DNA from 2 places in the Buttiauxella cochleicola genome. Region 2 is predicted to be linked to the other one. Evidence: predicted binding sites of a transcription regulator. Region 2 holds the regulator's gene; the other holds the start of a gene.
What was found. Region 2 encodes PurR, which represses purine synthesis genes. Its sites were predicted from a motif close to CANGCAAACGTTTGCNTG; they were not measured.
Positions count from the first base shown of each region.

Region 1: the regulator PurR is predicted to act here: its motif matches at 2,830-2,847, upstream of pyrC (dihydroorotase).

Region 1 covers NZ_JAJSOU010000010.1:151,315-155,896, forward strand. Annotated here, with positions in the region: gene mdtH (multidrug efflux MFS transporter MdtH) at 109-1,317, shown strand; gene grxB (glutaredoxin 2) at 1,393-2,040, shown strand; gene LVQ79_RS14945 (lipoprotein) at 2,211-2,771, shown strand; gene pyrC (dihydroorotase) at 2,905-3,951, shown strand; gene dinI (DNA damage-inducible protein I) at 4,025-4,270, shown strand.
Region 2 covers NZ_JAJSOU010000001.1:179,594-184,175, reverse strand. Annotated here, with positions in the region: gene LVQ79_RS00810 (C40 family peptidase) at 1-69, shown strand, start outside; gene sodB (superoxide dismutase [Fe]) at 262-843, shown strand; gene cydH (cytochrome bd-I oxidase subunit CydH) at 896-985, opposite strand; gene purR (HTH-type transcriptional repressor PurR) at 1,281-2,306, shown strand; gene punR (DNA-binding transcriptional activator PunR) at 2,327-3,238, opposite strand; gene punC (purine nucleoside transporter PunC) at 3,354-4,547, shown strand.

The DNA.
Region 1 (4,582 bases), on a different contig from region 2:
CAAAGCGCCGGATTGATAAAAAAATATTGTCGCCGTACGCCCTGTCAAAAAACCTGAGAGCAGTGGAGAATAGAGGTTTGTCACACTTTTAAGTTCCCTGGAGGGGAGATGTCACGGGTAGCGCAGGCCAGGAGCCTGGGTAAATACTTCTTATTGCTCGATAACATGTTAGTTGTATTAGGCTTCTTCGTGGTTTTCCCTCTTATTTCCATTCGCTTTGTCGACCAAATGGGTTGGGCGGCGTTAATGGTCGGCATTGCGCTGGGCCTGCGTCAGCTTACTCAACAAGGGCTAGGTATTTTCGGTGGTGCCATCGCCGACCGGCTAGGTGCCAAACCGATGATTGTCACCGGAATGCTGCTGCGCGCCGTTGGTTTTGCGCTGATGGGTATAGCTCATGAACCCTGGGTTTTGTGGCTGTCGTGTTTTATTTCCGCTATCGGCGGCACACTATTCGACCCACCGCGCGCAGCCCTTGTCGTCAAACTGGTGCGTCCACATCAACGCGGCCGTTTCTTCTCGATATTAATGATGCAAGACAGCGCTGGAGCAGTCATTGGGGCGCTGCTCGGCAGTTGGCTGCTGCAATACGATTTTCGTCTGGTGTGCGGTGCGGGCGCGGTGATGTTTGTGATTTGTGCGATGGTCAACGCCTGGCTGCTTCCAGCTTATAAACTCTCTACCATTCGCACGCCAATGCTTGAAGGCATGGGGCGCGTGCTGCGTGACAAACGTTTCATCACTTATGTGTTAACGCTGGCCGGATATTACATGCTGGCGGTGCAGGTGATGTTAATGCTGCCGATTATGGTGAACGAAATTGCCGGTACGCCTGCCGCCGTGAAGTGGATGTATGCCATTGAAGCGGCACTATCCTTAACGCTGCTCTACCCGATTGCGCGCTGGAGCGAAAAACGCTTCCGTCTCGAGCAGCGCCTGATGGCGGGTTTATTCCTGATGTCCCTCGCCATGTTACCGATGGGATTGGCTAACAACCTCCAACAACTGTTCACTCTAATTTGCGTGTTTTATGTTGGTTCAATCATTGCGGAACCTGCCCGTGAAACGCTGGGCGCATCACTTGCCGATTCCCGCGCTCGCGGCAGTTACATGGGCTTTAGCCGACTGGGTCTGGCGATTGGCGGCGCATTTGGTTACGCCGGTGGCGGTTGGTTATTTGATGCCGGGAAAAGCATCAACCAGCCGGAACTTCCGTGGCTGATGTTAGGGATTATAGGTTTCATCACGCTTATCGCATTATGGTGGCAATTTAGCCCGAAACCGATAGACCCCTCTATGCTTGAGCCCGGCAGCTAGTTTGCAGCCCCTGGTATTCTCCTCCATACTCAAAAATTGACGGATTTTTCCTGACGATTGATATGGAGGAGTAACGTGAAGCTTTATATTTACGATCACTGCCCTTTCTGCCTTAAAGCACGCATGATTTTTGGCTTAAAGAATATCCCCGTTGAGCTGGTCGTCTTGCTAAACGACGATGAAGTAACCCCGACGAAAATGATTGGCAAGAAAATGGCGCCAATCCTGCAAAAAGATGACAGTCGCTACCTGCCTGAAAGCATGGATATCGTGCACTACGTCGACAAACTTGATGGTGAACCACTTTTGACCGGCGCTGCTAATTCGGCCATCAGTGACTGGTTGCGTCACGTCAATAGCTATGTCCAACACCTGTTATTGCCGCGTATTGCGAAAGCGCCTTTTGATGAGTTTGCCACGCCTGCTGCCCGTGCTTACTTCACACAGAAAAAAGAGGCAATGATCGGTTCTTTTGCCGACCATCTGACGCATTCACCGGGTCTGACCAAAAAAATCAGCGACGACTTACGCAAGCTCGATAAACTTATCGTGCAGCCCAATGCCGTCAACGGTGAGTTGTCCGATGACGATATCCACCTCTTCCCGCTGCTGCGTAACCTGACGCTGGTTGCCGGAATTGAGTGGCCGAGTCGTGTTGCGGCATACCGCGATAATATGGCCAAACAGACTCAAATTAACCTGCTGTCATCCCACGCTATTTAAAGATTGTTAATGGTTCTAAGGCGGGTAAGTTAACCCGCCTTTATCTCATGATTAAGAAACTCATTGTGTCTAATAAAAAATTAAGCCTTTTCCTGTAGCACGCCCGGCACTGGTACATCATGATGCTTTATGTCAGGATCTGTGACCGATGCAGCATGTTAAGGATATCCATGAAAAAAATAGTATTAGCCGCAGCCTTGATGCTCAGCGGATTAGTGGTGGGTTGTAACCAGCTAACGCAATACACCGTCAGCGAACAGGAAATCAACCAGGCGCTGCATAAACGGAATAATTTCTCTAAAGACATTGGCCTGCCAGGCGTTGCCGATGCCCACATTGTCTTAACTAATTTAGCCAGTGCGATTGGCCGAGAAGAACCAAACAAAATCACCCTGACTGGTGATGCCAAACTGGATATGACATCTTTGTTCGGCAATCAAAAAGCTAATATCAAACTTAAACTCAAAGCCCTGCCAACCTTTAATAAAGAGCAAGGTGCTATCTATTTGCAAGAAATGGAAGTGGTAGAGGCAACCGTCGAGCCTGAGAAAATGCAGACGATTGTCCAGACACTGATTCCCTATCTCAATCAGTCGCTACGCAATTACTTCAACCAACAGCCAGCTTACGTGTTGAGTGAAGATAACAGTGCAGGCGAAAAACTGGCGAAGAAATATGCCAAAGGGATTGAGGTCAAGCCAGGCGAAATCATTATCCCGTTCACCGAGTAAGCCCTCAAACACAGGGGAGGCACATCCTCCCCAAGAAAATCTCAACGAAAATGGTGCAAAGCTAAACGTTTGCGCTTATCCTTTGTGCCCGGCATAAATCATCGTTATTTCCTTCCTACGCCGGAGCACTTTCATGACCGTATTACCTCAGGTATTAAAAATTCGCCGCCCAGACGACTGGCATGTTCACCTTCGTGATGGTGATATGCTAAAAACGGTTGTGCCTTATACCAGCGAAATTTATGGTCGCGCGATTGTGATGCCAAACCTGGCGCCGCCAGTGACAACGGTTGAAGCTGCCATCGCTTATCGCCAGCGTATTCTCGACGCCGTACCGCAAGGGCATAGTTTTGAGCCTTTAATGACCTGCTACCTGACTGACTCTCTGGACCCGAACGAAGTTGAACGTGGGTTTAACGAAGGTGTGTTTACTGCGGCAAAACTGTACCCGGCAAATGCGACAACTAACTCAAGCCATGGTGTCACCAGCACTGCTGCGATTTTGCCAGTACTTGAGCGCATGCAGAAAATCGGTATGCCGCTGCTGATTCACGGTGAAGTAACTCACGCTGACATTGATATTTTTGACCGTGAAGCACGCTTTATCGAAACTGTGATGGAACCGCTGCGTAAGCAACTGCCGGAACTAAAAGTGGTATTTGAACATATCACCACCAAAGACGCCGCACAGTATGTGAAGGAAGGCAATTCCCTGTTAGGTGCAACTATTACCCCGCAACACCTGATGTTTAACCGCAACCACATGCTGGTTGGCGGCGTTCGCCCTCATCTGTATTGCCTGCCTATTTTAAAACGCAGCGTGCATCAGGAAGCGTTACGCGCGCTGGTAGCAAGCGGATGCGACCGTGTGTTCCTGGGGACTGACTCCGCACCACACGCACGTCATCGTAAAGAAGCAAGTTGTGGTTGTGCTGGCTGCTTTAACGCCCCTTCGGCTTTGGGTGCTTACGCGACGGTATTTGAAGAGATGAATGCAATGCAGCACTTCGAAGCGTTCACATCCCTCAATGGCCCGCGTTTCTACGGTTTACCTGTTAACGAAGAGACTATCGAACTGGTTCGCACGCCGGTTGAAATGCCAGAAACCATCGAAACATCCGATGACAGCATCGTGCCATTCCTGGCCGGTGAGAAAGTAGCCTGGTCAGTTAAAGCATAATTTTTATCGCCCCCTGTTGCATCACTGGCAATATGACTGTATAAATATCCAGTATATTATATAGGGGGCTGTTATGCGTATTGAAGTCACTATTGCCAAAACTACATCTCTGCCACCAGGCGCTATTGATGCGCTTGCCAATGAACTTTCACGCCGTATTACTCAACACTATCCTGAAAACGTTAACCACGTTCAGGTACGTTATGCCGCTGCAAATAACCTGTCGGTTTTAGGGGCTACCAAAGAAGACCGCGATCGCATTAGCGAAATATTGCAAGAGACCTGGGAAAGCGCTGACGACTGGTTTGCTGCGGATTAAAAAACATAATGGGAATGGGCTGGCTTTAGATCAATTCGCCGTTCATTTCAGGTAAAAATTCCCTCGTTGTTATCTTTATACCGGGTGTCGCCATCCGGTTTTTTTAATTGTATGAAATTTACTCATTTAAATAATTTCCCTTCTTATACGTTACCCAGAATCATCTGATTCAATAAAGAATATCATGCCGGTTTATTGTGCAATTAAGCGCTTTATTGTAAAAAAAGTGTTGCAGGGTATTTATTTCTCCGTCGAATTAGCTTAATCATTGATATACTTAACTGGCTTCACATTAAACAAGCATTAAACCTC
Region 2 (4,582 bases):
AGCGAAGACTACTGGCAGCGCCACTATGTCGGTGCCAAACGCGTTATGACCCCTAAAACCATTCGTTAAACGCTCTTATTAGAAAACCTGCACCTGCCCTTCCCTGGGCAGGTGAGTTCCCTCTTTTGCTTATCCTTTCAATTTGTTACCCTAAACCCGCACTAAAAGTGATGTTTAACAATAGATACCCAAATTAATTCGAGTTGCATCGCAGCCAACAAAGATGCGGCTCGAAGTATGAAGGGTAATAAGGAGTCAGCAATGTCGTTCGAACTACCTGCACTACCATATGCAAAAGATGCTTTAGCACCGCATATCTCCGCCGAAACTCTGGAATACCATTACGGTAAACACCATCAAACCTATGTCACTAACCTGAACAATCTGGTTAAGGGCACCGCGTTTGAAGGTAAAACTCTCGAAGAGATCGTTCGTACTTCCGAAGGTGGCGTGTTTAACAACGCAGCTCAGGTTTGGAACCACACCTTCTATTGGAATTGCCTGGCACCAAATGCAGGCGGTGAACCAACTGGGGAGCTTCTGGAAGCCATTAATAAGTCGTTTGGGAGCTTTGCTGAGTTTAAACAGCAGTTCACTGATGCGGCTATTAAAAACTTTGGCGCTGGCTGGACCTGGCTTGTCAAACAAGAAGATGGCGCTCTGGCGATTGTCTCTACCTCAAACGCGGGTACCCCATTAACAACAGCGGCAACACCGTTATTGACTGTGGATGTGTGGGAACATGCGTACTACATCGACTACCGCAATGCTCGTGCTGGCTATCTTGAGCATTTCTGGGCGTTGGTGAACTGGGAGTTTGTTGCTAAGAATCTGGCAGCATAAAACCAAAAAGATATGGGCCGCGATTGCGGCCCATTTTAATCAGAGCGATGTATCAATGCAGTACGGCGGTTAACGCGCCACACACAATCAGAGCCAAAACAACAACCGTGGTCATGATTGAAAATTTCAGATCGGTACTCATTAGCAAACTCCTTTTATTACCCTACAATCGGTGTGTCGGATTGATTTTCCCACAATCAGACATAAAAATCCCCCTGGTTTTAACCTGATATCGCTTTTCCCTCTTTCACTTTTCTCCAGGATAGGCCAAAATCCCACGCTAATTTGTTGCGTACCATCTATTCAACGCCCTCCTCCCGTTTTATGTCGCAATCCCGGCATACCTGCAACCTTAACGTTGCCTCAGGAGTTAGCGTACGCAAACGTTTAACACATTGGTTATCAGGGGTTTACGATATGGCCCGGAGTGAAATTTAATGGCGACAATCAAGGACGTAGCGAAGCTCGCAAACGTTTCCACTACAACCGTATCACATGTGATTAACAAGACCCGTTTTGTGGCGGAAGAAACACGCAATGCGGTCTGGGCAGCAATTAAACAATTGCATTATTCGCCTAGCGCCGTCGCACGTAGCTTGAAAGTTAATCACACCAAAACGATTGGTTTGCTAGCCACTTCTAGCGAAGCACCCTATTTTGCCGAGATAATCGAAGCTGTCGAAAATAGCTGCTTTGAAAAAGGCTACACCCTGATTTTGGGTAATGCGCACAATAATTTCGAAAAACAGCGCGCCTATTTATCCATGATGGCGCAAAAACGCGTCGATGGGCTGTTGGTGATGTGTTCTGAATACCCGGAATCATTACTGACTATGCTTGAAGAGTATCGTCACATCCCAATGGTTGTGATGGACTGGGGCGAAGCCCGCGCGGATTTCACCGACTCCGTTGTCGATAATGCCTTCCACGGTGGCTATCTGGCTGGCCGTTATTTGATTGAGCGTGGTCACCGCGAAATTGGTGCAATTCCCGGTCAAATGGAACGTAATACCGGTGGCGGCCGCCATGCTGGTTTTATGAAAGCGCTGGAAGAGGCTGGTATCGCTATTCCTGAGAACTGGATTGTGCAGGGTGACTTTGAACCTGAGTCAGGCTACCGCGCCATGCAGCAGATAATTGGGCAGTCCCATCGCCCTACCGCGATATTCTGCGGCGGTGACATTATGGCGATGGGCGCAATTTGTGCTGCTGATGAAATGGGTTTACGCGTGCCGCAAGATATTTCCATTATCGGCTACGACAACGTGCGTAACGCGCGTTACTTCTCACCGGCATTGACCACCATTCATCAGCCGAAGGATTCACTGGGTGAAACAGCATTCAATATGCTGCTGGATAGAATCGTCAATAAACGCGAAGAGTCGCAGTCGATTGAAGTACATCCACGCTTAATTGAACGCCGTTCAGTGGCAGATGGTCCATTCCGCGATTATCGTCGCTAAAAACAGTCAATGGAGCCTGCCTAAGCAGGCTCCTGCAACCACTCCTGATTCATCGTCTCACTATCCCCCAAATACTCCAACAACCAGGCCAAAGCTGGCGAAGCATCATTTTGCCGCCATGTCAGGCAACATGCCGCGTCCGGGAATGGGTTATCGAGCGTCAGCTCACTCCACTGCCCCGAAGCTAACCACGGCTTTGCTATATGCAGCGGCACCATACCAATACATAAACCCGCGCTAAGACAATCAGAGCCAGATTCCCAGTCTGGAACCACAACTCGACGCTGATTATCCAAAAGCCAGGTAATGCGCTTCGGTAGCGAGCGGGAAGTATCTTCCAGTACTAACGACGGCCAGGCCCGTAGATCATCATCACTTAAGGTTCCGCCCTGCTGTGCCAGCGGGTGATTTGATGACACCACACAGCGCCAACTCAACGTCCCCATATCGCGGAACGCATAACGCCCCCCGACGGGAATAGCTTGTGTCGCACCAATCGCGACTTCAACTCGCCCATCAGCCAGCGCATCCCACACGCCGTTAAACACTTCCTGGAAGATACGCAGTTCGATATCCGGAAAATGACGATAAAAATCCAACACTAACTGACGTGTTCGTTCAGGTTTAACGATGTTATCGACTGCAATCGCCAGGTGCCCGCGCCATCCATTTGCGATCTGTTGACACTGCTGCCGTGTCGTCATCATTTTTTTGATAACAGAACGGCCTTCTTTCAGGAAAAAGACGCCAGCGGGGGTTAATTCAACATCACGATGGCGACGTTCGAATAACGGAACCGCTAACCAATCTTCCAGTTGCCGTACCGTATAGCTGATAGCTGACGGAACGCGGTGCAACTCTTGTGCTGCACCACTGAAGCTGCCATTGCGCGCTACCGCATCTATCACTTCCAGCGAATATTCTGACCACATTTCTCTGCTCACAAATTTTTTGAACGCAACCTACAAATATTAGCGTTTCACAAGCCTATTTGCACTCCGTACACTCTTGCAGCGATCAACCTGCAAGATAAAACAAGAGAAAATTATGCAACCATCAAAAGGATTTCTTATCTGGCTGGCTGGATTAAGTGTTCTGGGCTTCCTTGCCACAGACATGTATCTGCCTGCTTTCGCTGCCATTCAGCAAGATTTACAGACCGATGCCTCCGCCGTCAGTGCGAGCCTGAGCCTGTTCCTTGCGGGCTTTGCGTTTGCCCAGTTAATGTGGGGGCCGCTGTCAGACCATTTCGGACGTAAACCAGTTTTGCTGGCAGGTCTAAGTCTGTTCGCCGTCGGTTGTATTGGAATGTTGTGGGTAGAAAGTGCTACTGCTCTGCTGGTGCTGCGCTTCGTTCAGGCCGTTGGTGTTTGTTCTGCCGCGGTAAGCTGGCAGGCACTGGTGACCGATTACTACCCGGCAAACCGTGCAAATCGCATTTTTGCAACGATTATGCCGCTGGTTGGTCTATCTCCAGCACTGGCTCCACTGTTGGGTAGTTGGATTTTGACCCACTTTGACTGGCAGGCGATTTTCGCCACACTATTTGCCATCACGCTGGTGCTGATGATACCAACTCTGCGCCTGAAACCACGTACCCAGCATCACCCGCAAACAGAAGACAACAAAGTCAGCTTTATGTCGTTGCTGCGTAATCGCGTGTATAGCGGCAACGTGTTGATTTATGCGGCCTGCTCCGCAAGCTTCTTTGCCTGGCTGACCGGTTCCCCGTTCATTCTGAATGATATGGGCTACAGCCCGGCGGCGATTGGCCTGAGCTATGTGCCACAAACTATCGCCTTCCTGATTGGTGGTTACGGCTGCCGTAGCGCACTGCAAAAATGGCAAGGCAAGCAAATGCTGCCGTGGTTGCTGGCGTTATATACGTTGAGCATTTTCGGCACCTGGGCGGTTGCGGTAAGCGGCCACGCCACACTCACGTTATTGCTGATTCCGTTCTGTGTAATGGCGATTGCCAACGGTGCGATTTACCCAATCGTGGTTGCTTCCGCACTGTTGCCTTTCCCGCAAGCCACGGGTAAAGCCGCTGCGCTGCAAAACACGCTGCAATTGGGCCTGTGCTTCCTGGCAAGTTTGATGGTGTCGTGGTTGGTCGCTACACCACTGCTTACAACCACCAGTGTCATGTTGGTAACAATTGTTCTGGCCATGCTGGGTTATCTGCTTCAGCGTCGTAAAAATGCCGAGGTCTGGCAACCGGCTGAATCGGATGCACATTAAGATTAAAATTGCTCAGCCTCAACATGGTTAGCTTG